3 regions of the Trichococcus shcherbakoviae genome follow, and region 2 is predicted to be linked to each of the others. Evidence: riboswitches for the same ligand, from Rfam matches in the RefSeq annotation. Region 2 holds a riboswitch; each other region holds the start of a gene.
The links. Region 2 has a riboswitch for lysine ahead of dapD (2,3,4,5-tetrahydropyridine-2,6-dicarboxylate N-acetyltransferase). Riboswitches for the same ligand answer to the same signal wherever they lie in the genome.
Positions count from the first base shown of each region.

Region 1: it holds a riboswitch for lysine, as region 2 does, so the genes downstream of both, dapA (4-hydroxy-tetrahydrodipicolinate synthase) here and dapD (2,3,4,5-tetrahydropyridine-2,6-dicarboxylate N-acetyltransferase) in region 2, are expected to answer to the same signal.
Region 3: it holds a riboswitch for lysine, as region 2 does, so the genes downstream of both, ACKPBX_RS12940 (ABC transporter substrate-binding protein/permease) here and dapD (2,3,4,5-tetrahydropyridine-2,6-dicarboxylate N-acetyltransferase) in region 2, are expected to answer to the same signal.

Region 1 is NZ_OY762653.1:861,246-871,825, reverse strand. It holds gene ACKPBX_RS03965 (mandelate racemase/muconate lactonizing enzyme family protein) at 1-941, shown strand, start outside; gene dapA (4-hydroxy-tetrahydrodipicolinate synthase) at 1,147-2,034, opposite strand; lysine riboswitch at 2,175-2,321, opposite strand; gene ACKPBX_RS03955 (VOC family protein) at 2,614-2,997, shown strand; gene ACKPBX_RS03950 (DUF1345 domain-containing protein) at 3,037-3,699, shown strand; gene ACKPBX_RS03945 (MBL fold metallo-hydrolase) at 3,747-5,111, shown strand; gene helD (RNA polymerase recycling motor HelD) at 5,337-7,580, shown strand; gene ACKPBX_RS03935 (bifunctional metallophosphatase/5'-nucleotidase) at 7,658-9,091, opposite strand; gene ACKPBX_RS03930 (AEC family transporter) at 9,298-10,221, shown strand; gene ACKPBX_RS03925 (ECF transporter S component) at 10,355-10,580, opposite strand, start outside.
Region 2 is NZ_OY762653.1:489,056-499,635, forward strand. It holds gene ACKPBX_RS02310 (aldo/keto reductase) at 1-17, opposite strand, end outside; gene ACKPBX_RS02315 (DUF2179 domain-containing protein) at 61-591, opposite strand; gene ACKPBX_RS02320 (hypothetical protein) at 628-1,143, opposite strand; gene ACKPBX_RS02325 (M20 metallopeptidase family protein) at 1,569-2,711, opposite strand; gene dapD (2,3,4,5-tetrahydropyridine-2,6-dicarboxylate N-acetyltransferase) at 2,743-3,456, opposite strand; lysine riboswitch at 3,617-3,762, opposite strand; gene ACKPBX_RS02335 (aminotransferase class I/II-fold pyridoxal phosphate-dependent enzyme) at 4,033-5,199, shown strand; gene scfB (thioether cross-link-forming SCIFF peptide maturase) at 5,535-6,938, opposite strand; gene scfA (six-cysteine ranthipeptide SCIFF) at 7,008-7,163, opposite strand; gene ACKPBX_RS02350 (aminotransferase class I/II-fold pyridoxal phosphate-dependent enzyme) at 7,334-8,806, opposite strand; gene ACKPBX_RS02355 (SMP-30/gluconolactonase/LRE family protein) at 8,934-9,785, opposite strand; gene ACKPBX_RS02360 (ornithine cyclodeaminase family protein) at 9,990-10,580, shown strand, end outside.
Region 3 is NZ_OY762653.1:2,723,195-2,733,774, forward strand. It holds gene ACKPBX_RS12905 (hypothetical protein) at 1-176, shown strand, start outside; gene ACKPBX_RS12910 (hypothetical protein) at 643-843, shown strand; gene panB (3-methyl-2-oxobutanoate hydroxymethyltransferase) at 1,292-2,131, shown strand; gene panC (pantoate--beta-alanine ligase) at 2,146-2,988, shown strand; gene panD (aspartate 1-decarboxylase) at 3,004-3,390, shown strand; gene ACKPBX_RS12930 (lactate/malate family dehydrogenase) at 3,462-4,421, opposite strand; gene ACKPBX_RS12935 (HAD family hydrolase) at 4,425-5,138, opposite strand; lysine riboswitch at 5,339-5,493, shown strand; partial or broken gene ACKPBX_RS12940 (ABC transporter substrate-binding protein/permease) at 5,687-7,365, shown strand; gene ACKPBX_RS12945 (amino acid ABC transporter ATP-binding protein) at 7,385-8,125, shown strand; gene def (peptide deformylase) at 8,459-9,019, opposite strand; gene gdhA (NADP-specific glutamate dehydrogenase) at 9,238-10,580, shown strand, end outside.

The DNA of each region.
Region 1 (10,580 bases), 370 kb from region 2:
GCGAAACAAAGGCTTCCATCCGCGAGGCCATCATGCAATACATCGCTCCGAGCATCATCGGAATGGAAATTTTCGATCTCGATACCATCATGCAAAGGATGCATGCCAGCATCGTCAACAACACATCGGCGAAAGCTGCTGTTGACATGGCGCTCTACGATCTATATGCAAAAAAACTCGGCCAACCTTTGTATAAAGTGTTGGGCGGGGCGAAACGGAAAATCGAGACTGCCCACACCATCAGCAACCATTCCATCGATGAGAGGATACGCGACAGTCTGCAGGCCGTTCAGGACGGCTTCAGCATTCTGAATGTGAATGTCGGGAGGAATGGGCTCAAGGATGTGGAAAGCTTGTTGGCCATCCGTAAGGCAGTTGGACCGGGCATCCGCATCCGGGTAGAGGTCAATCAGAGCTGGAGCCCCCAGGAGGCGGTCCGGTTCATCAGCATGCTGGAGGATAAGGGCATGCAGGCCGAGCTGGTGGAACAGCCGGTGAAGGCGCACGATCTGGCCGGCCTGAAATTTGTGACGCAACACGTCCAAACACCGATAGTGGCTGACGAGAGTGTCTTCTCTGTGAAGGATGCCCTCCACATCATCCAGACTCAATCAGCTGACCTCATCAATATCAAACTGATGAAGATCGGCGGCATTCACGAGGCACTCAAAATCTGTGCAGTGGCGGAAACATACGGGTTAGACTGCATGATCGGCTGCATGTTGGAAAGTAAGATTTCGGTCAGCGCAGCGGCCCATCTGGCAGCCGCCAAAAACTGCATCACGATGGTCGACCTCATTGGGCCGTCGTTCTACAGAATCGAAGCTTATGAGGGCGGTCCGCTATTCACCGGGGGCACGATCAAACTGGGTGATGCGAATGGCATCGGCATCAACGCTTTTCCAAAAGCCCATTTCAAAAAGCTGGGAATCGTAAAATAAATAAATGTCCTCCTTAATAAGGCCAGGAAGGAAAAGCCATGAAGTTGAGAGATTTTTATGTGAAACGAGCCATCGGTTTTATCATCGTTATGCTTCTTGTGTTGATTATTTTGTTGCTCAACAAGTATATCCTGCATCTATTCTGAAAAATATAAAAACCGCCACCGGAAACATAAAATTCCGATGGCGGTTTTTTGGGTTTGTTCTAGATCAGGCCAACTTTTTTCATGGCTGCGGCCAAACGGTCAATGACCGCTTGATCGGCATCCGTCAACGGCAGACGCATTGGTCCGACGTTGAAGCCCAGCAGTTGCATTCCGGCTTTTACAGGAATCGGATTCGGCTCCACGAACAGGCAGTCGATCAGTTCTTTGTACTGTGCTTGCATCGCGGCAGCTTTTTTGATGTCGCCATCCAGGAAAGCATGCGTCATTTCCGATGTAGCTTTCGGTGCGATATTGGCAAGGACAGAGATGACGCCTTTTGCGCCCAAGCTCATCAACGGGATGATAGTGTCATCATTCCCCGAGTAGATGTCCAGGCGATCGCCCAAAAGACTCAGATTGTCCACGGCTTGGCTGAAGTTTCCAGTGGCGTCCTTCAAGGAAACGATGTTATCGATTTTCGCCAGTTCCACCAGTGTTTCAGGGGTAATGTTCTGACCGGTGCGGCCCGGCACATTGTAAAGGACGATCGGAACTTTCACGCTGTTGGCGATGGCTTTGTAATGCTCAATCAAGCCTTTTTGCGATGTTTTGTTGTAATAAGGGGTTACGCTGAGGATCGCATCCACACCGGTTGCCTCTACAGCGCGCGTCAATCCGACCCCGTGGCGCGTGTCATTGCTTCCGGCACCGCCGATGACAGGGATACGGCCGTTGACTTTTTCGACAGTGAAACGAATGAGATGAAGTTGCTCTTCATCCGTCAGCGTTGAAGCTTCCCCGGTTGTGCCCGCGATGATGATCGAATCGGTGCCGTTCGCGATATGGAACTCGATCAGCTCTTCCAATACCTCGTAGTTGATTTCTTGGTTCTCCGTGTCTTTAAACGGCGTAACGATCGCAACGCCTGATCCTTCAAAAATTGCCATGCTTATCTTCCTCCTGAATTCTGTTTTATATTTATGAATAGACAAAAAACGACTATGAGCAAATGGTCTCATAGTCGTTCAAAACAGGCTGCTTAAGCTGAAGCGTTGCATCCATATAGTGAATTCCACCAATTTGCCCCAACGTGAGAAGCTCACCGAACAAAGCTGGGCGGCTTTGTCCGACAGTGCCAGATTTATTCAACCTTGGCCCCAATACAGAGTATTTCGGCAGCAACACCTTTCAGGGAATCCCTTACTGATTGTTAACCGCGACCTCTTCATCACATCGAATCGTATTTTGTTACTTCCACACTATCAAATACAAATCAGTCTGTCAATCATATTCTGAGTGGATGCTGAGAAAATACTTTGAAAAAGATGGCAAAAAAGACACATAAGGTGACGGTACATGAGGATGCTTCCGGGAACGCATATGCGCCGCCAATGTGATAAAATCAAATTGAGGAAACGCTTTTACGGAAAGTCCAAAAAGGGATTCCGGGATGTTTTGTTGCAGGCCATCCGCGCAGAGTTTATCTCCAGCGCACCGGCAAGGATGATGAGAGGACGTGAATAGCGATGAAGATTGAACATGTTGCAGTGTGGGTGGGCGATTTGGAGCTGATGCGCGATTTTTATGTTCGTTTTTTTGATGGAAAGGCCAATAAATTATACCGGAATCCTGAGAAAGACTTCCAATCTTACTTTATTACTTTCCGTGAAGGAGGGGCCCGTTTGGAGCTTATGAAAAGGATGGATGTCAACGAACGCTATCCCCTTGATATGCTTGGCTGGGCGCATCTGGCCGTCTCCGTCGGCAGCAAGCAGAACGTCGACTATTTCACTGATAGACTCATCAAAGCGGGGTACACATGCAAAAGCCAGCCGCGCATTACAGGGGATGGCTATTATGAAAGCATGTTCCTTGATCCGGAAAAGAATGTCATCGAAATCACGATCTGAAAGAACAGTCAGGCCGAAAAAGCAGGGGGGCTGTCAGCCATGAAGAAAAGAAGCCATCTATTTGCCGATCAAACGAAAGCCGGAAGGGATATGCGCAAAAAAAGGACGCGCTTCCTGATTGCCGGAGCGATCGGTACGGGCATCGGGCTGGCCGGCGGATTCTGGTTGCGTTGGGAATTGGCCCCTTTGATCGGTTGGGACAGTGCAGCAATCATTTTGTTGTATTTGCTGTGGAAGGATTTTCATCCGCATGATGGCACGGAAACCGAGCGGATTGCGCAAGAGGAAGATATCCAATATTCGACGATCGATTTTTTTGTCCTTATGGCATGCCTGATCAGCATCGGGGCTGTCGCGTTGATGCTGACGACTCATGTACGCAGCTTCGGGACGATCGGATTTGGTCTGTTCAGCATCGTGCTCTCCTGGACGACGGTGCACAGTCTCTACATGTTGCGGTACGCGGAACTCTATTACCGCGATGTGAACGGCGGCGTCATCTTTGAGGGTACCGAAAAGCCTAATTTTTGGGACTTCGCCTATCTGGCGTTCACGATCGGGATGACTTATCAAGTCTCCGACACGACTTTCACGACAACGGAATTCCGGAAGGCCGCGCTGGGCCATGCGCTGCTGTCCTTCGTTTTCGGGACGGCCATCATCGCCACGACCATCAATTTTGTCGCAAGCCTGAGCAGATGAATCATTTTGAATTTTTGATTGGTGGAGGATAAAGGAGGAGTTCATGCATGTTTTTTAAATCATTTTTCGATCCCCAAGTAGCGCAATTTTCCTATTTGGTGGGGTGTCAAAAAACAGGAGAAGCCATCATTATCGATCCCTTGCGCAAGTTGGATGACTATATCTTGGCAGCCGAAGACGAAGGGTTGGTCATCACTGCGGCAACGGAAACGCATATCCATGCCGATTATGCATCAGGCCTGCGGGAGACCGAAAGGCGTTTAGGCGCCAAACTGTATGTCTCGGACATGGGCGGGGAGGACTGGCGTTACCAGGATCTGCCGGAAGGAAGCGTGCTGCTGCAGGATGGGGATATCATCTCCGTAGGGAAGGTCAAACTGGAGGTGCTGCACACACCTGGGCATACGCCGGAGAGTGTGTCCTTTCTGTTGACGGATATCGGCGGAGGTTCGGACATTCCGATGGGGTTGTTCACCGGCGATTTTATCTTTGTGGGTGACGTCGGCCGACCGGACTTGCTGGAAGAGGCAGCGCATATGCAAGGCACCACCGAAATCGGAGCGAAAGAAATGTTCCGCTCTCTTCAGAGAATGGCTGACTATCCGGACCATCTGCAGATTTGGCCCGGGCACGGTGCCGGCAGCGCCTGCGGGAAGTCGTTGGGCGCCGTACCGATGACCACTTTCGGCTACGAAAAAGACAACAACTGGGCTTTCCAACATGACGAGGAAACGAGTTTCATCGATGCTTTGACGGATGATCAGCCTGAGCCCCCGACCTACTTTGCCCAGATGAAGAAGATCAACAAACTGGACGGCGGCGCCTACGTGCCTTATCCGGTCTTCCCGCTTCAGCAGGCCGGCCCAAATGACAGGGTGATCGATCTGCGCTCAAAAGAAATCTATCAAGCTGGACACATCGAAAGGACGCTCAATATTCCGCTGAATAAAAAGTTTTTGACTTACGTCGGGTGGTTCCTGGATTACGAAGGGCAAGTGACACTCATCGGAACCAAAGAGCAGGCTGAAACGGCTGCCCGCCACCTGCAACTGATCGGGTTCGACCAAGTCAGAGGCTATCTGGATGCCGGCCAGATCAAGGATGATAAGATGACCGAAACGATCACGGCAGCCGCATTCATCGCATTGCGCCAAGCAAAGGATCTGCAAATATTGGACGTGCGTTCGAAGAGTGAATGGGATAAAGGGCACCTGTCCGATGCCAAACGCGTCCTACTCGGCAAGCTCTTGGAGGAACCGTTGCCGTTCAAGCGGGATGAGCCTCTTTACGTCCATTGCCAATCCGGCGTCCGTTCCGCCGTCGCCATCGGTGCGTTGGAGGAGAGGGGATTCAAAAAGATTGTCAATATCCTGGGAGGATACACTGCAATCGAAAAGATCCTCAACGAATAGACACAAATGCGCCAGGACTTGCAAAACGCAATCTGAACAACAAAAACAGCCGGAAGGGAGAGCTGCAACAGGTCTTTCCTACCGGCTGTTTTTTGAATTGGAACGTTTTAATCCAGGTACAAGGAATAGCCAGAATCCCTGTGCGATGGTATACTACTAATTGTCGCATTTAGTGGAGTAGACCGAATAGTCCAAGAGTTTTCTTAAGAGAGAGGTGTCATTTGGTTGCATAAAGATCTAACGAAAGAACAGGAACGTGTCCATCGCGTCATTAAAGTCATCAACAACGAAAAAACGCGATTGGCCGAGCAAGTAGAAGAAAAAAGTGAAAAGCAAAGACAGCAATTAAAGGAATCCAAAGAGATCAAAATCAGCCAAGGTTCTTCAGAGAGCGTCTGGGAATCGTCGGCTGAACTGCGGGCTTTTGAGCAGGAGCTGATGATCCGCAACAACGAATTGCAGAACAGCAACGAGCGTGTCGCTGTCTTGGAAAAAATGCAGGATGAGCCTTACTTCGGCCGTATCGATTATCACGATGATTTCGGCAATGAAACGATCTACATCGGGATCGGATCCTTGTTCGAGAAAGATGAGAACCTGATCGTCGACTGGCGTTCGCCGATTGCCTCGCTTTATTATGAAGGCAGCAAAGGCGAAAAAGTGAAGCTGATGATAGCCGATCAACCGATGTCCTACGGCGTTGACCTGAAGAGGCAATTTCTGATCAGACAGGCGGAAATCATCCGCATGATGGACACGGACAATGTCATGGGCGATCCGTATTTGCTGGAAGTGTTGGAAGGACCTTCATCCTATCAGATGGGCACGGTCGTATCCACCTTACAGAAAGAGCAGAACCAAATCGTCAGGGAAACCAAAGCGGCCGTCACGCTGATAGAAGGGGTTGCCGGATCAGGGAAAACGGTTGTCCTGATGCAGAAAATCGCCTATCTGCTGTATGCTTTCCGGGACCAATTGAAGTCGGAAGAAGTCGTCCTGTTTTCCCCGAACAAAATATTCCAGGAATATGTTTCCCAAGTGTTGCCTGCATTGGGCGAACTGAATGTGGGGAACACAACCTTCAGCGAATTCATGGAGCGGAAAGTGACCGGATTTTCTTTGCGCGCCGATCAAGAGGACAGCTTAGCCAAGGTTACGGTACTGAAGGGCAGCTTGGCCTTTTATGAAGCGTTGCAGAAATACGGTACGCTCCTGAAGAAGCGCTACCTGAAATTCTCGGATATCCGTTTCCGCGATGATATCATCCTCTCGGAGAAGGAGATCGAGTCGGCCTTCTACAGCATCGAAAGCCAAGGTTCATTGGCCAGCAAATTGGATATCCTCAAAAGGCACTTGCTGCAGCGCGTGGAACGCATCCAGCAGTCGCAAAAAGGCAAGCCATGGGTCGAAAAAGAAATGATCGCCATGTCCGATCTGGATCTGTACCGTTACGAGAAAGAGACCCACAACCAAAAAGCGATGGAAGAGGCCATGACGGCGGATATCCTGGAGGACGCTTTCGAACCAATCGTCGCGAGGATCGAAGCGCTGGCCTTTATCCGTTATAAGAACCAATACATCCATTTCCTGAGAGCCGTTCCTAAATTGCTCTCATTGGATGTTTTCGGCTTGGATGAGGATGAATGGCGCACCCACATCGCTGTGGTTGCGGCACACATGGCAGAGAAGAGCGTGCTGCTGGAAGATCTGGATGCCTACTACAGTCTGCGGTTGTTGCTGAAGGGACCATCCAGCGACATGAAATACCAATACATCTGCCTGGATGAGGTGCAGGACTTTTCACCTTTCCAACTGCAGATGCTGCAGCATGCCTACCCGAGCGCACGCTTCATCCTGAGCGGCGACTTGAATCAGAATATCCTGAACAGACGCCTTTCCTTTGATGATCTCCGGACCATTTTTTCCGAAAGTACATTCCGTTCGTACCGTTTGCTGACCAGCTACCGATCGACGAATGAAATCGTCCGTTTCTCGGAAAGCTTCATCGAAGGCGAAAAACCGGAAGGGACCTATATCCGTTCCGGCAAGAAACCGGAAGTACTGCTGACCGACGATGGCGGGCTCGATATGGACTACATCAAACAGAAGGTGGACGCGAGCGTCGCTGCCGGCATGCGCGTGGCTTTCATCAGCCGCAATGCGGAAGATGCGGAACGCATCAGCCAGGAACTGTCGGTTGCCGGCTTCGATTTCAAACTCGTGCAGCAGGATACCGACAACAGCCACCATCCGGTATTGATCACGCCGGCCCGTTTGGCGAAAGGTCTGGAATTCGATGTCGTTTTTGCGATTTGCCACTATCCGGCAAAAGCTGCCCAGAACGAAATGCAGATCCTCTACACAATCTGCACCCGGGCGATGCACGAGCTCTATCTGACCGTTTCCGAGAAGGAAGCCGGACTGGTGGAACGCGTGGATCCGGATTATTATGACGTAAGAAAAATGTGAAACTTGAACAGCCCCGGCGGAGTCTGCAGTTTACATGCAGCTTCCGCCGGGGCTGTTTTTTGTGTTGTGTTGGCGGATCAGACGATCTGATAGGTTCCGCGCAGTTCTTTTTCGTAAGGACCCATCTCGGCCAGATAATCCATCATGGCTTCGACTGCATGTTTTTCCAGATTCTTGTGTTCTTTTCCGAATTTCTTCGGAACGCCTTGGTTGGTCACATAGCTGACGTTGTATTCTTTATCCGGGATGACTTCTTCGCCCGCGATGAATAGTTTTTGGACACGGGTGCCTTTCGGATTCTCCAGTTTCAGGTAAGCGTGCAAGCCCATCGCCCGCTTCAGGTAGCCGCCCATCTGATCAAATGGGTCCGCTGCGTAGGTGCTCTCGAGATTTTCTTCCAGCAGAGCGACTATTTCCGAACCAGTCAGGATAGCAGTTGAAATCGGCGGATCCATCGGAATGATCTGATACAATTCCCTCAGCGTCACCGGGCCTTTCAGGATCGGAACCCCGTAGCGCCAGCCATTGGAGAAGGCCAGATCCGTTTTCGTGTGGAAAAGGATCGCATCCAAGAGGAAGTTGTCCATCGTCGTTTCGACGCTCCAGCCGCGGTGCAGCACTTTTTTGGTTTCGCCGACTTGGCGACCCAGTTTTTCGCGGTAAGGGGCTAAAGCTTCATCGATCAAAGCTTTCATTTCCGCATCTTCGGGGATGTCCTCCGTAACCGGAATGAGTTGATGTTCGATGTTTTGGATCGCGCCGTCCTCAACGGTCAGTTCGAGTGCGCCTAGGAAAGAGCCGTGCGAACCGGACTGGATGACTGCCGTATCGCCTACTGTGACAATGTGTTCCTGCCGATTATGGGTATGGCCGCTCAGACAGATCGCCACGCCTTCGACTTCGCTCATCAATTTCAGGTCCTGCGGGAAACCGAGATGGGACAGGACGATTATTAGATTGACCCCTTTTTCCTTCAGTTCCGCCACATAGCCGGGCAGCTCCTCGCGGCCTAAAGTGAAGGAAAGACCTTCGCTGAAATGGGGCGGCATGGTTTTGTCGATGATGTTGCAGGCGATGCCGATTAGGCCGATCGAAAGTTCGCCAACGGAGAGGATTTTATATGGCTCGAACGCCAAATTGCCGCTTTCTTTTTCGTAGGCATTGATTGCGAGAATCGGATAATCCAACTGATTTCCGATTTGTTTCAGATTGGCCGGCCCGAAGCCGGTGTCCCAATGGAACGTCATGGCATCGAAACCGACTTCGTTCAGGATCGGCAGCATGTGCCAGCCTTTCGAATCGATCGCTTCATAAGTGCCGTGGATCGTGTCGCCGTTATCGAAAACGAGTGTCGGATTTTTGCTGCGGAAATCTTTGATCAGACTTTGGAGACGGGCATAGCCGCCAGCTTTGCGGAACGCCAGTTTTTCCTTTTCGTAGAACAGTTCGTTGTGAAGCTCCAAGTAGCTGTGGGTGTCGTTGATCTGAAGGATCGTCAATTTTTCCTGCATAGGAATCCACCTTTCTGGACGAAATGTGACAGTAGCATTGGTTATATTATTGTTTCCATTCTAACACTCTGTGCGGAGGATACCGATTGATATGCCCCGGATCGTAGAGGCTGAATCGTGAAACTGAATCGAAAACGCAATTTCAGCGCAGAACTGTGTTAGAATTTGGATATATAAATGGATGGAACAGGGGAGGCGTTCGGGTTTTGGATGTTGGGGTTGTATTTGGTAGGATGATCATGTTGGTGTTGATCATGTTTGTGGGCTATCTAGCGACGGTCATGAAGGTTTTCGACAAGCACGCGAACGCCAATTTTGCGGCATTGATCACCTATGTCACGGTGCCGGCACTCGTCATCGCATCGGTGGAAGGCGCAGGTGAGGTGGGTACGAAATCGGACACGCTCTTTGTTTTGTTGACCGCGACGCTGATGTATCTTTTCACGGTCGGATTGGCCAAGTTCAGTCCCAAACTGTTCCGAGCGGATAAAGAAACGGAAGGAATCATCGAGTTCCTGACCATCTTCACGAACAATGGCTTCATGGGGCTGCCGGTCGTTCAGGCCATTTTCGGCACAGGCGCGCTTTTTTATGCCTCGCTGTACGGCATCCCGAACAACCTGTTGATCTACTCTTTGGGTGTCTTCCTGATTGCGAAAGGCTCGAAAAAATCGCGGGCGAACTGGAAAGCGATCCTGCTGAATCCCGGCAACCTCGCTTCGCTGTTCGCGGTTTTCGTTTTCTTGTTCGACATCAAATTGCCGGCGTTGGTGATGGACACCGTCACCAGCATCGGAAACATCACGGCTCCATTGGCAATGATCATCATCGGCGCGTCATTGGCCGACATCGATATCCTAGGCGCCTTCAAGGAATGGAAAATCTATCTGTTTGCGTTCTACCGTATGATCGTGATTCCGCTGTTCCTCTGGTGGGCTTTGAAGGGCATCCTGACGAACCCGACCATGCTGGGGATCCTCGTCATCATCTCGGCCATGCCCGGCCCGGCGATGGCTGTGGCGCTTTCCATGCAGTACGGAGGCAACACGGCCTTCTCAACGCGCTACGTTTTCATTTCGACACTGCTATCGGTGTTCACGATCCCGCTGTTGGCGGCGCTGCTGTTTTGAGCGGCATATATGCACAAAGAACGCCCACTCCGCACGGTTCGCGGAATGGGCGTTCTTTTTGACACCAACTGAGCAACAAAAGCGCGCAAGCGATGAAATCTAGATCAGCTTTCATCGCTTGCGCGCACATTCGTCATTTCAATTTCTTCGTGATGTAAGGATTCAACCAACGATACAAGAGGGTGGACAAGAAAGCCCCTACGAGACCCTGCGCAATGTTCAGCGGGAATGAAGCGATCGCGGCACCGAACCCGAAAAGGATCGTGTCCCCGATGGCGTATCCGATCGCCATCCAGATACCGGCGATCACCGTGGCAACCAGCGGCTTCTTGTGATCCATTTTCTGGAACAACCAGCCG
Region 2 (10,580 bases):
TTCACAAGTTCTGTCATATCGTTTCCCCTTTCCTTACCCGTTCATTTATTCATTCGTTTATTATTTGCCAAGATGGACCCGTTTGGACCAGAAGCCGCCGTGAATGTACTTGGGATCGTATGAAACCATGAAGGCTTTCGGATCGATTTCCAACACTTTGTTCTGCAGGTGGCGTTCAGCTTTCCGCGTCAGCAGGATTTCAAGTACGAGACGCTCCCCATCCCTTCCGTGGGCTCTGTAGCAAGAGACCCCGTAACCAAAATCGCGCAGCAAGTTCGGCATCGGGCTGTCCACGTCCTGCGTCATAACTGTGATCATGGTGTAACCCAGCGCGAGCAAATCCTCGATTTTGATGCCGATAGCGATGCCGGCGCCGTACCCGAGCGCATAGGCTGCCAGATTGAGCGGGTTGTCGAGACTGTTCATGACCATCGACAGACCCAAAACATAGATGACGATTTCCACCATACTCAATAGTGACGCCAAAATGCGGTAGCCTTTTATAGTCAACATGAACCGGATCGTGTTCATTGTCACATAGCTCAGACTGATCGCGAATATTTTCGCCAATAATACCAAATCGAAAATCATCATCACCCTCTCCCTTTTTAATTCAAAGCTATCCTCTTAGTATTGTGCAGGATGGCGGGTGTATTCCCCTGTTAAGATATCCATTTCCAGCAATTCTCCGGTAGTTCCGTTGTAACGGTAAAAACCGACGGAGCTGGCTACATCTGTGCCGTTTTCGCGGACGTTGATGGTGACTTCATTGGCTTCGACCGATTCCACGATGAACAGGTACACATCGCTTTCGACATAGCCTGTCAATTGCGTGATTGTTTGTTTCGCCTCGGTGATCAGCGTTGACTCTTCAGTAGTCTTGGCAGTATCGGTTGTTGCGGGATCTGCAGTGGTGCTGCTTGCGGACGGCGTTTGTGCCTGTACGCTCTCAGCCGCTTCGAGACTGCTGGCTCTTGAAGCAGCTTGGTCGCTCGCTTCGGTCGTCGTTTCTGTATCTGATTGCACTTGCGACGTGCTTGTCGCTGCCTCGGTAGCTTTCGTGTCTGTTGCCGGGTTTTGGCACGCGACAAGCAGCCATGCTGTTGACCCTAAAAGCAATGCGGATAATCTTTTCTTATGCATAATTTCCCCTCTTTCATCCAATATATGATTCCATTGTACCTTTTTTGCGGAAAAAATGCTTTTCCCATCCATCAACTTAATCGAACCTTTACAATTTTATTGGATGCGGTGCAATATTGCGGCAACTCATTCGGTTTGCCCGCTTCGATCAAATTTGGCAAAAAGCGGCTGCCGAAGAAGAGCAATGCAAACTGGCTCTCAGCTCCGGCGAGGGTCCGTTCGCCGGAGTTGACCGGTAATAGATGGGCGCTCCTCCGATGAGGCTCCTGCCATCGGAGGAGACCATCCAAATGCGATCCTGTCCTCCGGCGAAACACCCCTCACCGGAGGACGACAATCATTATGCGCCCCGAAAAGCAAAAAAGCACCCCAGCGAGGGTGCTTTTTGGTTGTATGTTGTGTGTTCGGTAACTTGCTGTTGGCTTTTAGCCCTTCAGCCCTTCCTTTTCGAGGATCAGGTCGTAGCAGGCGATTCCCTGCAGCAGAACCTTCTCGTCGAAGTTGAAGCGGCTGCTGTGGAGCGGGTGCGTCCAACCCATGTCGGGACGGCCGGTCCCAAGCAGGATGAAGGCGCCGCGGATGCTTTCTTGGTAGAAAGCGAAGTCCTCGGCCAGCATCAATGGTTTGACGACTTCGTAGGCATCGACCGGCAACGCGTCCATCAACGTGCCGATCATTTCCGCATCGTTGGTGACTTCCGGATAGAAATCGCGGATATCCAACGTGCAGATGACACCACTCATGCGCTCGATGCCGGCACAGATGTCGGCAAGGCGTTCCTTGATGGAAGCATAGACCGCCTTATCGTAGCTCCGGATCGTCCCGGTCATCTCGGCTTTTCCGGCCACAATATTGCGGGCTTCCCCGGCATGCAACGTGCCGATGTTCACGACAGCCGGCTGCAATGGATCAAGGTCGCGGGCCAGAATGTTTTGGACCGAGAGAAGAATCTGCGCGGCGGCGATCAAGGCATCCTTGCCGAAGTGCGGTTGCCCGGCATGCGAGCTGACGCCCTCAAGCGTAATGTCGAATTCGCCGTTGCGCGCCATCAAGGGGCCTTTGGCCAAGCCCAGGATGCCTTCAGGCAGACTCGGATACAGGTGGTAGCCGTAAATCTTTTCGACCTGCAGCTCCTGCAGGATGCCGGAATCCATGATCCATTTCGCACCGCCCGGGCCTTCTTCCGCTGGCTGGAAGACCAAAACGACGGACTTTTCCAAAATAGGCAGGGACTTCAGGTATTTCGCGAAACCCAACAACAAGGCCATGTGCCCATCGTGTCCGCACGCATGCATTTTGCCCGGGTGAAGGGAAGCGAAATCCGCTCCTGTATCCTCGGTTACCTCAAGGGCATCCATGTCGGCACGGAAGGCTACTGATCCCGGGGACTTGCCCTTCAGGACGGCTACCCAGCCCGTCTCGGCTGTACTGATCGGTTCATAACCGAACGATACCAACTTTTGGCGGACATATTCCGAAGTCAACGGCAGATCGAAACCGATCTCCGGAATCTGGTGGAGCTCCCTTCGGATCGTCTTCACCGTATCGTATAATTCTGCAATCTGCATGCTGTTCACCTGATCCCTCTGCGTGTATTTATTAGTCTCTTAAGTCAGCCAATAATTGGGTTTTTTCGCTAGTCTGAGCGTCCTTCATTTTCACGATTTTAGCAGGGGATCCCGCAACAACCGCGTTAGCCGGTACGTCTTCCAATACGATTGCGCCAGCTGCGACAACAGCGCCTTCGCCGATGTGTACGCCTTCGATGATGACAGCGTTCGCGCCGACCAAAACACCGTCTTCGATGATGACTGGTGATTTCGATGGTGGCTCAAGAACGCCTGCAACCACTGCGCCTGCTCCGATGTGACAGTTTTTGCCGATCGTGCCGCGTGCGCCGACAACCGCGCCCATGTCGATCATTGTGCCTTCTCCGATGATTGCGCCGATGTTGATGACCGCACCCATCATGATGACAGCACTCTTGCCGATCGTCACGTGATCACGGATGAATGAACCCGGCTCGATGCGTGCATCGATTTTGGTAGTGTCCAACAATGGAATTGCGGAATTGCGTCTGTCGTATTCCATGACGTGATCTTTGATCTTATCTTTGTTTTCTTCCAAGAAATGATAGATCGCTGCAGCGTCGCCGAAGACTGTGTAGCTGTCCCCGTTTCCGAAGAATTTCAAGCCTTCGTAGGCAGGATTCTCGAAATCCCCTTTGATGTAAAGTTTTATAGGTGTTTGCTTTTCGGCAGCCTTGATGTAAGCCGCGATTTCGTAAGCATCTGTCAATAATAGTTCGCTCATTTTGATGTTTCCTCCCGATCATTTTTTTCTGTTCCAACATGCCCATTATAGCATGCCAGCCTGTGTTTGCCCTATGCGGCGGACGGCCGTTTGTTCCTGAAATGCAAAAAAAATAGCGGTAAGCGAGTGCTTACGGCTACGGAGACCTGCATTCGCCCAACCAAGCTAAAGCGCAATCCATTGTCATCGGGCAACGACAATGGAACAGCCCCACATTTGTTCAACCTGGGTCCAGCATCTGCATGCTTCGGCGACCGTCCCTTTCCCTTGCGGTACTCTTGACCAGCCGCGACCTCTTATTGCTTGGCGATTCATTTAATTTTTCTAATCGTACACTTATCCGGCAGAACTGTCAACCGCTCCGGGTCGGAAAGTGCCGGGATGAGTGGCCTTCTATATGTGAAAAAACTCATCAAATTAGCGGTTTTCTAATTTTCATTCAAGAGTGTGTAACTTAGCATAGAAATACGTCTGCAATCGTGTTATGTTATTTTCATGATATTGGGCGTCAGCAATCGGCTGGCGCATGTTCGACTATACATTGATTAAGGATATTTCATCCGGAGGAGATAAATTATGAGCAGAGAAACGAACCGTTTTGTGAAGCAACTGAAAGGATCGCCCATCCGCAACTTCGACGCTGCCATCAGCGATGTGAAGGACCTGATCCGCTTCACGATGGGTGAGCCAGATTTCGATACGCCGGATTTCATTAAAGCGGCGGCCGCAGACGCTTTGAACCAGAATCAGACGCATTACGCCCCTTCCGCCGGCGTCCTCGAAACCCGCAAGGAGATTGCGAAGTTCATGGAGCGGAAATACGGCCTGCATTACAACGCGGAGACAGACATCATCCTGACTGTCGGCGCCACGGAAGCGATCACTGCGTCGATGTTCGCGCTGATGAATCCGGGCGACAAGGTGATCATCCAATCGCCGGCATTCCCGCAGTATGAATACGTTACGCATTTGGCTGGCGGCCAGAGCGTCAAGATCGACACATCCGAGACCGGTTTCCTGATCACGCCGGAGGACCTGATGGCGGCGTTGGATGCGAATCCGGAAACGAAGATGGTCGTGCTTACCTATCCAAACAACCCGACCGGCGCCACTTATACGAAGGCGGAAGTCGAGGCGTTGGCCGAAGTCATCAGGAAATATGATGTTTTTGTCCTCAGCGATGAGATCTACAGCGAACTGACCTACGATGGCAGTCATACATCCATCGCCAAATACATCCCTGAGCAGTCCATCGTCATCAACGGCACTTCGAAAAGCTATGCGATGACCGGCTGGCGCGTCGGCTTTGTCGCTGCCCAAGCGGACCTGATCCGGGAAATTTTGAAATATCACCAAAGCCTGGTCACTTGCGGCTCCACGCCTGCGCAGACCGCGGCTGGTGTTGCGTTCCGCGACGGTGATGAAGCGACGGCAACGATGAAAGCAGCCTACCTCAAGCGCCGGGACATCCTGTTGGAAGGTCTGACTGCTGCTGGGCTGAAGATGAACAATCCGGACGGCGCCTTCTACCTCTTCCCGCGCATTCCGGAGCAGTACGGCAACGATGATTGGAATTTCTGCATCGACCTCGCGCGCAAAGCCGGCGTCGGCGTCATCCCTGGTTCGGCTTTCGGCGAATCCGGAGTCGGCTACTTCCGCATGAGCTACGCCGCCAGCGACGAGAACGTCATCGAAGGCTGCCGACGGATCGTTGCGTTTCTGGATGAACTGAATGCGAAATAAGTGAATGAATGTTTAACCGCACAATCGGGCGATTGTGCGGTTTTTTCTGTCGGGTTTGGGGTTTTGGGGTTTTGATTGTTGACCGGAGATCCGGCCCGCATTTTTTTGGTTTGCTCCGGCGAGAGCCGGCCTCGCCGGAGTTCCGGACGATGTTTGGCTTTCTCCTCCGGGGAGGGCGGGCTCGTCGGAGGTGGGGGTCAAAATTTTGGGTCGTCCTCCGGCCAAGGCCTCCTTCACCGGAGGAGCAGCCGCTCCGCCCACCACAACAAAAAAAAGAAGCACCCGCCGGCAATCCGGCGCGCACTTCGCATATTTTATCTCATTTTTATCTGACTTTACTCAGCAGCCATCGCTTCGGCTTCCATCTCGCGGATCGATTCCGCGACCTTCACCATCATCGAGCATTCCACGCGTTTACGGAACAGGTCGCAGCTGAATTCATAATTACCTTTCAAAGAACCTGTCGCATGCAGGGAGTTCGCAGGGCAGCCGCCGCTGCAGTACAATTTAGCCCAGCAATCCTGGCATTCCGGTTTGGAATAGCAGTTGACTTCCTTGAACTGGCATTGCAGTTCCGGTTTGGTTACGCCATCCCAGATGTTGCCCAGGCTGAATTCTTCATCACCCACGAACTGGTGGCAAGGGAATATTTCGCCCCAAGGAGTGACAGCCATGTATTCTGTTCCCGATCCACAGCCGGAGATGCGTTTCTGGATGCATGGGCCTTCGGAAAGGTCCAGCATGTAGTGGTAGAAAGTGAAGTCGTTGCCCTCTTCGCCGCGCTTCAGCATTTCCTCAGCCAGGATTTCATACTGTCTGTACAGTGCCGGAAGATGTTCCTCCGTCAAAGCGTAAGGTTCGGATGGATCGCAGATGACCGGTTCCATCGAAAGTTTGTCGAAGCCGAGATTAGCGACGTGGAAAATATCGTTTGTGAAATCGACGTTATTGCCTGTGTAAGTGCCGCGGACGTAGTATTCCTTGTCGCCGCGCCCTTCCACGAATTTCTGGAATTTCGGCAAAATGTAGTCATAGCTGCCTTTTCCGTTTACAGTTCGGCGCAGACGGTCATGGACTTCCTTGCGTCCGTCCAAGCTCAAAACGACGTTGTACATTTCTTTGTTCAGGAACTCATTGATCTCATCGTTCAAAAGCATCCCGTTCGTTGTGAATGTGAAACGGAAAGTCTTGTTGGACTCCTCTTCTTTGCTGCGCGCGTACTCGACGATCTGCTTCACGACGCGCCAAGCCATCAACGGCTCGCCGCCGAAGAAGTCGACGTCCAGGTTGCGGTGGAAACCGGAATTCTCAAGCAGGAAATCGATCGCTTGCTTGCCGACTTCGAATTTCATGATTGCTCTGTCGCCGTTGTACTTGCCTTGGCTGGCGAAACAATAATCGCAAGTCAGGTTACAAGTATGCGCAACGTTCAGGCAAAGAGCCTTCACGAATGTTTGGCGGTTCTTCAAGTCGATGGAAAGGTCTTGGTACAAGTCTTCCGTGAACAATTCCCCATTGGCTTTCAGTTCTTCGACATCCGACAGCGTATCGCGGATTTCCGTTTCGTTGATTTCCGGGTCGTTAGCATATTGTTCCAGCATCATCGTGACGATCTCTTCAACAGGTGTTGCTTCATAAAGCGCGATGATGTCGAAGGCAAGGTCGTCGACGACATGCACGGCACCGCTGTAGGTATCCATTACGATATTGTATCCGTTCAGTTTATATTGATGAATCATTTCGGTTTCAAACTCCTTTTTTGTCCATAAAATTGCCGCCCGACTGGAATCAGTCGGACGGACTCTTTTTTATTTCGCTGCTTGTTTAGGGTTCACACAGCTTTGGTTGGCGATTCCGCAAGAAGTTTTGCATGCGGATTGGCAAGATGTTTGGCATGCTCCGCAGCCGCCATGTTTGGCAGTATCCTTCAGGTTGCGGGTGCTTAATGTTACGATTCTTTTCATAACGACATCTCCTCTGAAATAGGTTAAGGAAGCATATTGCTTGACAGAAAAATGCTCCCTTTGTGATTAATTTTACCAACAAATTGTTAGCCCGTCAATCTACCGACCTATCAGCATAGTGACCGTTTTTGTAAAAATCGTGATTCACCCAATAACTATCAAATTGTAAGTTAGTGAGCAAGGGTTTCCTGTCGCATAATTTGGATATTTTTCGGAAGCTCATCAGCATCGCTGTAGACCTTTGTCCCCTTTTCCAATAGCGTATGGATTTGGCGGATAAATCCATTACTGATCCGTTCCCCAGGCACAAGCAAAGGAATTCCGGGCGGGTAGGCCCAGACGTATTCGGCTACCGTTTGCCCTATCGCGTTTTCAATCGGGCAATCTATTTTTTCTGATTCCAAGGCCTGCCAGATTTCACATTGCTTTTCGGGTGATGCGAAAAATAATGTCCCGTCGCTCTGCAAGTGCTCCCCATTCAACGAGTCGAGCGTGCCGTCGACGGCCAACAGCGCATCCGCCAACGTAGCCATTGCTGCATCTGTATCGCAGACACTGGTCATCGCCAACGCATGATCGCCGTATGCCATCTCCATTTCGATATGGTATTCGCTCCGCAACATTTCGGAAAGTTTCTGTCCGGTCAATCCAGTTCCTTGCGCCGAAATCAGGATTTTGCCTTTGTCGAAGGCGAAAAAGGTTTTGTGAGCGCCAAGTCTGTCTTTGCCGTGGCAAAGCACCTTCAGATGCTGGAGCTGCTCCATTTTTTCCGAGAAGTCCGTTAATCTCTTATTGTAGTTTTCGAATAACTGCTCCCCTTCGTCCCGCAGCAATCGGAAACAGCTGTCGATTGAAGCCATCAGCACATAGGACGGCGAACTGCTTTCGAAGATGGCGAGTTGCCGGGCCATCTCTTCTGGTCTGACCAAGTCGCCGTTCAGATGGGCAAAGGAGGTCATCGTCAAAGAAGGCAAAGTCTTATGCAGGCTCTGGATCACGATATCTGCGCCGAGTGCAGTCGCGCTGGTTGGGAAATGTTCCGAGTAGTTGAAATGTGAGCCGTGTGCCTCATCGATCATCAACGGAATCCCTTGCGCATGACAGATATCGGCAATCGCCGCGATGTCACTGACCACCCCTTCGTACGTCGGTGAAGTCAAAACGACCAGCTGCGTGTCCGGATGCTTTTTTAGCGTATCGGCGATGCTTGCTGTCGAAATGCCTCCGTGGATGCCGAATGTTTCATCCACTTCCGGCATCAGATAAACAACCTCCAATCCGAAAAGCTCGATGGCATGATAGACGGATTTGTGGCAATTGCGACCGATCGCAATCTTGCTGCCGCGTTTGGTAGCAGCGCGGATTCCCGCCAGCATGCCGCAGGTGCTGCCGTTCACGAGGTAGAATGAGCGTTTTGTGCCGTAGAAGTCTGCGATTTCTTCCATATATTCATTGATGATGCCGCTCGCGCCGTGCAGATTGTCGAAGCCGTCTATCTCTGTGATGTCGATGTTGTAAGGCAGATCTTTACCGAGCAGTGCAGTGTTCCGCTTATGCCCCGGCATGTGCATGGGGATGCTGTCGGACGCCGCATGTGCTTTCAGTCTGTCCAGCAAAGAAGGTTTCGTTGTATGTTTGTCCATAAGTGTGTCCTTTTCTTGATAATATAGTTCTGCCTTCATTATAACAGAGGAAAAAAACATCCAGACGTAAAAAATGCCCGTTCTCACTCATTATCGTGAGAACAGGCATTTTTCAGCATATATTGATTTAATCCAGCTTCACGCGGAACAGCCCACCCGCCAATTCCTCTTCCGTCTCGCCGACTTTCGCAGTCGTGATGTAGAGATACTCCAGATCCTTGCCGCCCAGAGAGCAGGAAGTCGCATTCTTCACCGGCATCAGGATTTCTTCAAGCTTTTTGCCGGTCTCCGGATCCCATCTGCAGACTTTTCCGCCGCCGTATTGCGCCACCCAGATCATGCCTTCCGGGTCCACGCACATGCCATCCGGATTGCTGCCGTCGGTGATCTCGACCACATATTTCTCGAAATTCGCTTCACCTGTTTTTGTGTCATAAGCATAGCTGCCCACTTTCTTGGTCGGCGTGTCGATGAAATAGAGCGTCTTTCCATCCGGTGACCATCCCATACCGTTGGCCAACGTGAGGCCATCCAAAACTGTGCGGACCGTTCCGTCCTTTTCGATGGCATACAAAGCGGCCTCCCCTTCATAGGTGCCCTCATAACCCATCGTCCCGACAAGCAAGCGGCCTTGCGGATCCAACTTCCCGTCGTTGTAGCGCATCCGTTCGTCATCGCGAGCCTTTGCCACCAGTTGCTTCTCCTTCGTCCGAGGGTCGATCCGGAAAATACCGTCCATTTCGGCTTCCAGAATCATCCCATCCTGATCGAGCACGGCGCATCCGACCGGTCCATCGGTCAAATAGGTCCGCACCTCACCTGTTTCCGAATCGATGGCATAGATCATGCAGTCTTCGATCGAAACGCAATAAAGCAAGCTGTTCTCCGCATCCCAATGCGGTCCTTCCAACAGAGTCGAACCTGCATAGAAAACCAGTTCCGGTTTCCTTACATTAGCCTGTTCGGATTTGTTTTCCATCTTCATCCACCTCATATTCTTGTGTCGTTTATGGTTTCAGTATATAACAACAAAAAATGCATTCCAATTGATTCGATTTTGTGGATAATTTTTGATATTTGGATGCCCGCGATTTTTTGTTCTCTCCTGAAAAATGCTATACTTTATGTGACTGTTCGAGGGGAACAATTCTTCTGAACACATCTTGTCTAAAGGAGAATGGCTATGGAAGATCGCAGTACGCTTCTGATCAATCAGAGCACCATCAAGGAATTATTGGACATTGCGGATTTCAACAATCTCGTGCATCAGACATTTCAGGGACTCGGTGACGGCACAATCATCAACCCGACAAAATTGACGCTGGATCTGGGTGAAGCTGGCGGTTATCCTCCTAACGAAGGGTTCATGAACGCAATGCCGGCCTACATCGCCTCGCAGGATATCGCCGGCTTGAAATGGGTCGGGGGATTTTTGGGCGAACGCAAAGCTGCCGGACTGCCTTATATCACAGGGATGATTTTGTTGATCAATCCGCATCTCGGTACTTTCACCGCTGCACTCGAAGGCGCTTATATCACCAATATGCGCACCGGGGCCCAGACCGCAAACGCATTGCGGTATTTACTCAAGAAACCGACCGTAACGATCGGCCTTTACGGAGCAGGGATGCAAGCCGGCACTAATATCCGTGCAATAGCGGATCTGTTCGACATCACCGAATTAATCGTCTGGAACCACAGACGCAGCACGGCGGAAACATTTGCAAAAAAAATGCAGGAACACGTCAAAGGCGCCATCCGGGTCGTCGATGAT
Region 3 (10,580 bases), 690 kb from region 2:
ATTTCCTTTTGAAATACGGCGACTGGATGTTTAAGTACGTCCCGGAGAGCAAAACCTGGGAAGCATCCGATTATTGGTACGAAGAAATCATCATGAATGACTTTACAGATTTCGAGGAAATAACCGAGGAGCGCGCGAAAGAGATAATCGCGAGTGATGGCGTCTTTCAAATTTAATAACAAAAATGAGTATCTAAATTCTAAAATTAGGTACTCATTTTTGTGTGCAAAATAAAGTGGAGCGGCATCAATGGCATCCTCATATTGCAGAAGAAGGCAAATACAAGCGATTTAAGAGACTTTCCATGCAGTCATGTAAAATACCTAAAGCAACATTAATAATTTGTTTTTGGCACGAATGCAATGCAGAAATTACTTGCTGAAGAAAGAACCAAAAAATAATCGCGTTTTCAATAATTGGCATATGAAATAGTTGTCAGGCTTATATAGATAAATACCCCTAAGGTAGTCAGCATTATTTTTTTGCCTTCATTCATGAGCGATTTTAACGCATTATCACGCTATTCCAGATTGGCATATGGTTAGTTATTGGCTAATGTATCCGAAACGAATATAGGGATATTTCTTGCCAAAGTAGTATACTGAAGTAGGAAGTTATTCGAACTACAAAGGACTGAATGCAATGAAATTCGGAATGCGTACACCAAGTATTAAACGATCAATCAAAGCAAGGACAACCGGACGAGTGAAACGCGCGGTCAAGAGTTCTATCAATCCGCTATATGGTAAAAAGGGCATGGGATGGATAAGAGATCCAAAGCGCGCAGCGTACAATAAAATTTATAAGAAAACCACGTTCTCATTCTGGGATTTATTCAAATAGAATCAGCAAGACGGCTGCTGACCGGGTGCAAAAAAAATAACCTATCCAATAGCGAATAGATTAATTGCCCTGCCCTAAATTGAATGCCATTTGAATGCTATACATTGATTATTATTCATTGGCTGAAAGTTGAAAAGCATAACTGTAGCGACGTTTTGCATTCTATTATATATGGTTGTTTTTGTGTTAGATATACCCATCGTCTCCATCATAATTACATGAATAACCTTTAGAAACGTTGTCAGGACGGTGTTCATTCAACGCTCTAAAGGTTATTTTTTTGGATTGAATACCATTTTGAATGCGTTTCAGACTATTTTTAAACCGGAATACCCAACTGTCATGACAGCAATTGTTTTTGGTAGGGCTTCCAGTTTCAAAAAGTTGTTGACATTATTCCCCGCAGAACGTAATGTGTGAATAATATATTACATTGGATGAAGAGAGGATGAGAATTCGGGTGAAGAAATCGGTTTTGACTTTCCGCAATGCCAAGCAGAAAAATGAGCGGCTGACGATGCTGACTGCTTATGATTATTCCACTGCCAAACTGATCGATGCTTCAGGGATCGACTCGGTACTGGTGGGCGATTCGCTGGGGATGGTGATGTTGGGGTATGAAGACACCTTATCGGTAACAATGGAGGACATGATCCACCACACGAAAGCTGTCGCCAGAGGAGTAAAGGATGCATTAGTCGTAAGCGATCTGCCGTTCATGTCCTATCAGACCTCCGTCTATGATGCGGTCTCAAATGCAGGCCGGCTGATCAAGGAAGGCCGGGCGCAGGCCGTCAAACTGGAAGGCGGCATTGAAGTCTGCCCGCAGATAAAGGCAATCGTGGAAGCTTCCATTCCGGTCATGGCGCATCTCGGCCTGACGCCCCAATCCGTCAATGCTTTCGGCGGATTCAAGGTCCAAGGGAAAGATGAAGAAGCGGCGCGCAGCCTGATTGAGCAAGCGAAGGCTGTCGAAGCGGCTGGAGCATTTGCGGTGGTGCTGGAATGCATACCGGCCAAGTTGGCTGAGTTGATCACAAAGAGTATCTCGATTCCAACGATCGGCATCGGTGCCGGTAATGGCTGCGACGGCCAAGTGTTGGTCTACCAGGACATGCTGGGACTCTATTCCGATTTCACACCAAAATTCGTCAAGCGTTATGCTGAAATAGGACCACAGATGCAGACAGCCATCGAAGGCTACATATCTGAAGTGAAAAGCGGCGCGTTTCCGGCAGCGGAGCATACGTTTGCACTCTCCGATGCGGTCATCGAAAAATTATATTAGAGGAGTAATCACGAATGAAGATTGCAGCAACGGTTGAAGAAATCCGCAGTGCCGTGAAGGCCTGGAAAAAGGAAGGTTTGTCGGTTGGCTTTGTTCCGACGATGGGCTATCTCCATGAAGGCCATCAAAGCTTGATGCAGAAAGCCGTCAGCGAAAATGATCGGGTGGTCGTCAGCATTTTTGTGAATCCGATGCAGTTCGGCCCATCCGAAGATTTGGAAAGCTATCCAAGAGATCTGGAAAAGGATGCCGCTTTGTGCGAAGCCAGTGGAGTGGACCTGATTTTCCATCCCGAGCCGAAAGAAATGTACCATCCCGATTTCAGCAGCTTTGTGGACATGCATGGTCTGACGGAGAGTTTATGCGGGAAAAGCAGGCCGGCCCATTTCCGGGGCGTCTGCACAGTCGTGACAAAGCTGTTCAACATCGTGCAGCCGGACCGTGCCTATTTCGGACAGAAGGACGCCCAACAATTGGCGGTCATCCAGCAGATGGTCCGCGACCTCAATATGGACATCACAGTCATTGGCTGCCCAATCATCCGGGAAGCGGACGGATTGGCCAAAAGCTCGCGCAACAGTTATCTGTCAGCGGATGAGCGCAAGGCAGCGTTGGTGCTGAGCCGAGCGCTCGAAGTTGCGAAGCAAATGCTTGCGGATGGCGAGCGGGATGTTGCCAAAATCCTGAAGGCCATTTCGGAAATGATCCAAGCCGAACCAATGGCGAAGATCGATTATGTGGAGTTGGTGGATGCGCGTACGCTGCAGCAAGTGGACAGCGTCGAGCGACCTGTATTGGTGGCTTTGGCAGTCTATATCGGAAAAACGCGTCTGATCGATAATTTTATCACGGAATAAGTGGGGGGAAAAACAATGCAACTCAATATGCTAAAAAGTAAAATACACCGCGCCGTCGTTGTCCAAGCGGAGCTTTCCTATGTGGGCAGCATCACTGTCGACAAGGATCTGCTTGACGCCGCAGGGCTGATCGAATATGAAAAGGTCCAGATCGTCGACATCGACAACGGGGCCAGGTTCGAAACTTACGTCATCGCAGGCGAACGCGGCTCGGGTATGATATGCCTGAACGGTGCCGCCGCCCGTTGCGTTCAGGTGTCCGATAAAATCATCATCATGGCTTACTGCATGATGGATGAACAGGAAGCGAAGGAACACAAACCGCTGGTGGTGTTTGTGGATGAGCAGAATGCCATCACAACAGTAACAAGATATGAAGAACACGGCAGACTCAGCATGTAATTTGTCCATATAGGAATAAAAAGAAGCGCAACCGCATCATGGCCGATTGGCTTGATGCGGTTGCGCTTTTCCTATCTCACGGATTGCAGCGTAAATTGAATATCTTTGATGGAGAGTTGCAGTTTTTCGTATTCCTCATCATCCAGCGGCAAGGGGATCTGTTTTTCCAAGCCGTTCCTGCCGATGATGCAAGGCATACTGAAGGCCGCTTCGCCATGGCAGTTGTAAAAGCCGTCGACGGTCGCGGTCACAGGGAAGATGCTTTTCTCGTCCAGCATGACTGCGCGGGCCAAGGCTGCCGCCACTTCCCCGATGCCTGAATTGGTCCAGCCTTTCCAGTTGAAGACATCGGAAGCTGTGTGCACCACTTCTTGGGTCACGAATTCCCGGTCCAATGGTGCCGCAGGGTCCAATAAGGCATCACTTTGGGTAAGGGTGAGTGCACCCACAGTCGTGCTGCTGAAAGCCGGGAAGGCGGTGCTGCCGTGTTCGCCCATGATGTAGCCGCTGACGTTTTTGGGATCGACATGATAATGGGCAGCAACAATCTGACGGTAGCGGAAAGTATCCAAAGTCGTTCCGGTGCCGAAAATCTTACCTTTCGGATAGTCGAACTCATTTTCGGCGATGTAGGTGATCGTATCGACCGGATTCGTTATCAGGATGATGATGGCGTCTTTTGTGTGCTGGGTGATGCCGGCCATGATTTTGCGTATTTCATTGGCATTCTCCTTGCCCATCAACGCTCTTGGGGGCATATCCTCACCGGGGCGAGGCTTCTCGCTGACGCCTGCGGAAATGATGATGACGTCGGCATCCGCGCAGTCCGCATAATCGCCGGCGTAGATTTTGCTGTGTGTCCGGTAGCTAGCGGCCAGCGCATGGCGGTGGTCCAGGGCTTCGCCTCTTGCCGTGTCCTCGTTGCTGTCGATCAGGACGATGTCAGAAAATAAGTTGAGGTGGCTGCAGTCGGTCAATACTTGGGAACCGACATGGCCGACCCCGATGATGGCTAATTTTGTCTGGATCATAGGTCATATTTCCTTTCGTTTTGAGATGTTATTGTTTATGGCTTGGTGCATTTCCGCTACAGAATAGAAGGTTGGCTCCAGCACCACTTTTTCATCTTCCGGTTTCTGGCGATGGTTATACCACAAAGTAGTCCAACCCGCAGCCTGGCCGCCGATGATGTCCGTTTCGTAGGTATCCCCGATGAAGAGCAGCTCATCAGGACTGGCCTTCAAAGCCTCCTGCACATGCGCGAAGGCTTCGGCATAGGGTTTTGGGCAACCGATTTTTTCGGAAATGAAGGTGCGTGCGGGCGGCACCCATCTCTCCAGACCCAAGGCGTTGAACTTTTTCATCTGGTGCTTTTCAGGACCGTTTGTGAAGACCGCAATCGGAATGTTCCGACTTTCCAGCTCATTCAAAAGTTGATCGATGCCTGGGCTTAACGTGATTTCTGCTTGCCTCTTTTGGTAGGTTTCCTGGAAGTGCATCGCCTCTTCGTTGGTGAGCGCAAGGCCCAGGTCGGCGAACGTATGCTGTGTGCGCATGATATGGGACTCGGCCAGCGTCAGCTCCCCATTGGAGAACAGATCGAAAGCCGCATCGCAATGTTCGCGGAAAAGTGCGAAGGTTTCTTCGTCGCTGTGGCTGTTCTCCAAGCGGTAATTTTCCAGCGCCTGGAAGAACGGACTTGCTGTGTCGTATAAAGTATCGTCTAAATCGAATAGTATAGTAAGCATTATTGAGGTAGTTCCTCCCTTTTGTCGTTGCAGTCAGTATAGCATCCGAAACCGATTTTTTGAAACGGAAAAAATAGGGACGATCCGTGATGGTGCCCGTCGATGAGTGTAGTGCTTCGGATGGCGGGGCAAAGCGCTTTTTGTTGCAAATTAAAAATCCGTACAGTATAATAACATACAATAATGTCATACGATCATACAATAATGAAAGAGGCTGCGAACATCAAGAGTAAAATGCCCGTTTGAAAGGGGTGTTCGCCGAAATACAGCGTTTGCTGTGTTGGGGTCAGGGTTAAGAATCCTGACACTGTCAGAACGATTTGCCCAAAATCGTTTGTGGAGTACTTTCGGTATTGCGGGCAGAAGGAAGCTGGATTATAGGGCCTTTTGCTTTATAGTCTATTTTTTTGCACAAAAACGGACTGAATTATCGTTGTTATGACGCTCTATGGGAAGAAAGGTGGACAAAAGCGGCCGTATAAGAAGGGTTATTTTTTATTATTTTTGAGCAGTAAAAAAAAGACTATATACATTAGGAGGAAATAGAGATGACAGTAAAAACATGGAAAAAAACAATGGCAGCATTGACAGGCTTGTTTATTTTGGCGGGTTGCGGTAACGGAGCCACTGATGATTCATCCGCAGCCAACGGTTCAGCGGATTCTGAAACATTCGTGGTCGGAATGGAAGCAGGCTACCCTCCTTTCAACTGGACCCAAAATGATGACAGCAACGGCGCAGTGAAAATCGACGGCGCTGACGGGTACGCTAATGGCTATGATGTTCAGATGGCCAAAAAAGTGGCGGACGGTTTAGGTAAGGAACTGGTCATCGTTAAGACGGAATGGGATGGCCTGGTGCCGGCGTTGATTTCATCTAAAATCGATGCTATCGTTGCAGGCATGTCGCCGACAGAGGAACGCAAAGAAGCGATTGATTTCTCGGATTCCTACTATACGACTGAACTAGTACTTGTCGTCAAAGCGGATGGCGCTTATGCAGATGCGACAACTTTGGCTGATTTCGCGGACGCAAAAGTTACCGCACAGTTGAATACGTTGCACTATGGCGTCATCGATCAGATTGAAGGCGTGCAAAAGCAACCGGCAATGGACAGTTTCACTTCCATGCGCGTAGCTTTGGAATCAGGCACAATTGATGCTTACGTATCGGAACGTCCGGAAGCCATCAGCGCTTCAGCAGCCAATTCCGCTTTCAAAATGATCGAATTGGATGAAACGGATACTTTCGAATTGTCCGCGGCTGATTCAGAAATCGCAATCGGTTTGATCAAAGAAAGTGAATTGAAAGACCAGATCAATGAGATCCTGAGCGGCATCACAGAAGAAGAACGCATCCAAATGATGGATGAAGCAATCCAAAACCAACCATCAGCTGAATAATCAAGACTGACGGAACATCAAAAAGGGGCATACATTAAATGGAGTTTAGTTGGGTTATCCGCATCATCGAAGAAAACTGGAGACAGTTTTTATCAGGTGCATGGACAACATTATATATAGCTTTAATCGGAACCATCATCGGACTGGGGATCGGTCTGATGATCGGCGTCATCCGTACGATCCCGGTTGCGGAATCGGGTTGGAAAAAACACGTGTACAACGTGGTGAATTTTTTGCTGTCATGCTACATCGAAATTTTCCGCGGCACGCCTATGATCGTGCAAGCCATGGTCATCTATTATGGTGCCGCATTGGCGTTTGACATCGACATGAACCGCATCTTTGCAGCGCTTTTGATCGTATCGGTCAATACGGGCGCTTATATGTCGGAGATCGTCCGCGGCGGGATCATTTCCATCGACAAAGGGCAATTCGAAGCCGCTCAAGCAATCGGGATGAATCACTTGCAGACGATGCGGAATGTCGTCATGCCGCAAGTGATCCGGAATATCCTGCCGGCGACAGGGAACGAATTCGTCATCAACATAAAAGATACGTCCGTATTGAACGTCATCTCCGTTTCGGAATTGTTCTTTACGACCAAATCGATTTCCGGGAATAACTTCCGTTATTTCGAATCATTCTTCGTGGCTTCAATCATTTACTTCGTCATGACCTTCACGGTGACGCGCATTCTGCGTGCTATCGAAAGAAAAATGCAAGGCCCTGATAATTATCAGATGATGGGTGCAGGTCAAGACCAATTGACTACACCAGAATTAATGGCTCGCAAAAAACAAGCAGAAAGAGACAGAGCAAATTAATTGCCACAGGAGGAATCATTTGATGGAAAAAGTAATTGACGTACAGCATCTGAAGAAGAACTTCGGTCAACATGAAGTGCTGAAGGACATCGATTTCAGCGTGAATAAAGGGGAAGTTGTGTGCATCATCGGTTCATCGGGATCCGGTAAATCGACTCTGTTGCGATGCATCAATTTGCTTGAAAAACCTACAGCGGGAGAAATCATCTACAACGGTGAAAACGTTCTGGACTCGAAGCATGATATCTTCAAGTACCGCAGCAAATTGGGGATGGTATTCCAGCAGTTCAATCTGTTCAACAACTTGGATGTATTGCATAATTGCACGGTAGGACCTGTGAAAATCCTTAAAAAGTCTCAGCAAGAAGCCGAAAAGATCGCCATGGGCTATCTGGAACAGGTCGGGATGGGGAACTTCATAAACGCCAAACCGGATCAATTGTCAGGCGGCCAAAAACAACGCGTCGCTATCGCTCGCGCTTTGACGATGGAGCCGGATGCGCTGTTGTTCGATGAGCCGACATCGGCTTTGGACCCGGAGATGGTGGGAGAAGTATTGAAGGTCATGAAGGATCTTGCCAACAGTGGCTTGACGATGATCGTCGTGACGCATGAAATGGAGTTCGCGAAGGAAGTTTCCGATCGCGTCATCTTCATGGATCAAGGCGTCATCCTGGAGCAGGGAGCCCCTGATGATATCTTCAATCATCCAACCGAGGCACGCACGAAGCAATTTCTGGAGAGATATCTTACAAAATAAAAACAAAGAAGGGGCAGTACCAAAATCAGAAAAGTACTTTCTGATTTTGGTACTGCCCCTTCTATTTGGGAAATGAATGAATGCTCAAAAATAACCCGCCAAAAGCGGTTAGACGGGGAAAAACAGTTCAAATCACGGTCAGAAAACCTGCCAAAACTACCTTGGCGGGGAAAAACGTCCACGGACAACACTCGATTCCCCGTCAAAACCATTTTGGCGGGGAATCGCGCTCACAATCACAATCATAAATGCGAACGCCGGACTAGACAATCATACCAGCAAACCAAAAAGAAGGTGCTGACTCATTTTGAGACAGCCCCTTCTTTTTCATTCTCATTCAATAATGATGACGTCGTCTGCGACTGCAAAGGGTGCTTGTTCATTGATGTGGTCGTAGAACATGACACCGTTGAGATGGTCGATTTCGTGTTGAACCACAATGGCTGTGTAGCCTTTGTAGCGGGCTTTGTGTGTCACTCCTTCGGCATCTTGGTAAGCTACCGTAATCCGGCTATGTCTGACGACAAACCCCGGTACTTCGCGATCCACGGAAAGGCAACCTTCGCCACCTTTAAGGCAGGCGCTTTCGATGGAGTGGCTTACGATTTTAGGGTTGAACATCACTTTAGCCAATTCCGGAGGATCATCTTCATACTCCCCTGGTATCAGTAGCGCAACGATGCGCTTGGATACGTCAATTTGCGGAGCTGCCAAACCGACACCTGCGCGCAAGTTGAGTTGCTCGGCGATTTCTTCGTCCTGACTGTTCGAAAGGAACTCCATCATTTCTGCGGCGATTTTTCGATCCTCCGCAGATAAAGGGAAAGTGACCAAGTCAGCCGACCTCCGCAATGTAGGATGACCTTCCCGGATGATGTTATCCATAGTGATCATGCATGCATTCCTCCTTTTGTTGGTTTTTATATTGAAATGATTGGGCTAGCAAACTACAAAACACTTCACGTTACATAGTACACGTTTCGAAAAAAAAAAGCTAGACTCATCTTTTTCTTGTAATAAAGAAGGGGTATGTGTAAAATAAGAAAATGAAAAAATGATTACACGACGGTGTGAGGTTTTTCTTACTTTATAGCGAAAGAGAGATGATTTTTATGACAGTTGCTAAAGATTATATTGAAGGAGTCTATAAAAAGGTTGAAGACAGAGGCCCGCATCAAAAAGAATTTTTACAAGCGGTTAGGGAGTTGTTCGACACGATCGAACCAGCTTTGGAAAAGAATCCGCACTACATAAAATGGAACATTCTTGAAAGAATGGTAGAACCTGAACGCATCGTTTCCTTCCGTGTTCCTTGGATGGATGACAAAGGGGACGTTCAAGTCAGCAAAGGTTTCCGTGTCCAATTCAATTCAGCGATCGGACCATACAAAGGCGGGTTGCGTTTCCACCCGACAGTCAATGAAAGCATCCTGAAATTCTTAGGTTTCGAACAGATCTTCAAAAACAGCCTGACCGGATTACCGATCGGCGGCGGTAAAGGCGGATCTGATTTCGATCCTAAGGGCAAAACCGACGCTGAAGTGATGAGATTCTGCCAATCATTCATGACTGAGCTGCAAAGACACATCGGGCCTACTTTGGACGTCCCTGCTGGCGATATCGGTGTCGGCGGACGCGAAATCGGCTACATGTATGGCCAATACAAACGCTTGAATGGCGCTGAGACAGGTGTTCTGACGGGCAAACCGGTCGTCATGAACGGAAGTTTGGCTCGTACAGAAGCGACAGGATACGGGTTGGTTTACTATACACAAGAAATGCTGAAAGCGAACGGGAAATCGTTTGCCGGCCAAAAAGTGATAGTATCCGGAAGCGGAAATGTTGCCATCTATGCTATCCAAAAGGTTCATGAATTTGGTGGTACGGTTGTGGCTTGTTCCGATTCAAATGGATTTATCTACGATGAAACGGGCATCGATGTCGCTTTGCTTCAGGACATCAAAGAAGTTCGTCGTGAAAGATTGACTGCCTACGCTGCCGAAAAAGCGACGGCGGTATATAAAGATGGCAGCGTTTGGGACTTCGATCTGAACTATGATATTGCCTTGCCTAGCGCAACGCAAAATGAAATCGACAAAGAACAAGCTGAAAGATTAGTCAAAGCTGGCGTCTATTGTGTCAGCGAGGGCGCAAACATGCCTAGCACTTTGGAAGCTGTGGAAATCTATGCAGACAATAACATTTTTTATGGTCCGGCTAAAGCAGCCAATGCAGGTGGAGTAGCTACTTCCGCGTTGGAAATGGCTCAGAACAGTGCCCATAGTCATTGGACATTCGAAGAAGTCGACGGCAAGCTGCAGGAGATCATGACAAACATTTTTAAGACAGCAGAAAAAACAGCTGAAGAATACGGCATACCGGGCAACTATTTGGCAGGTGCCAACATCGCAGCGTTTGTGCAAGTTGCCGATGCTATGATTTATCAAGGTTTGGT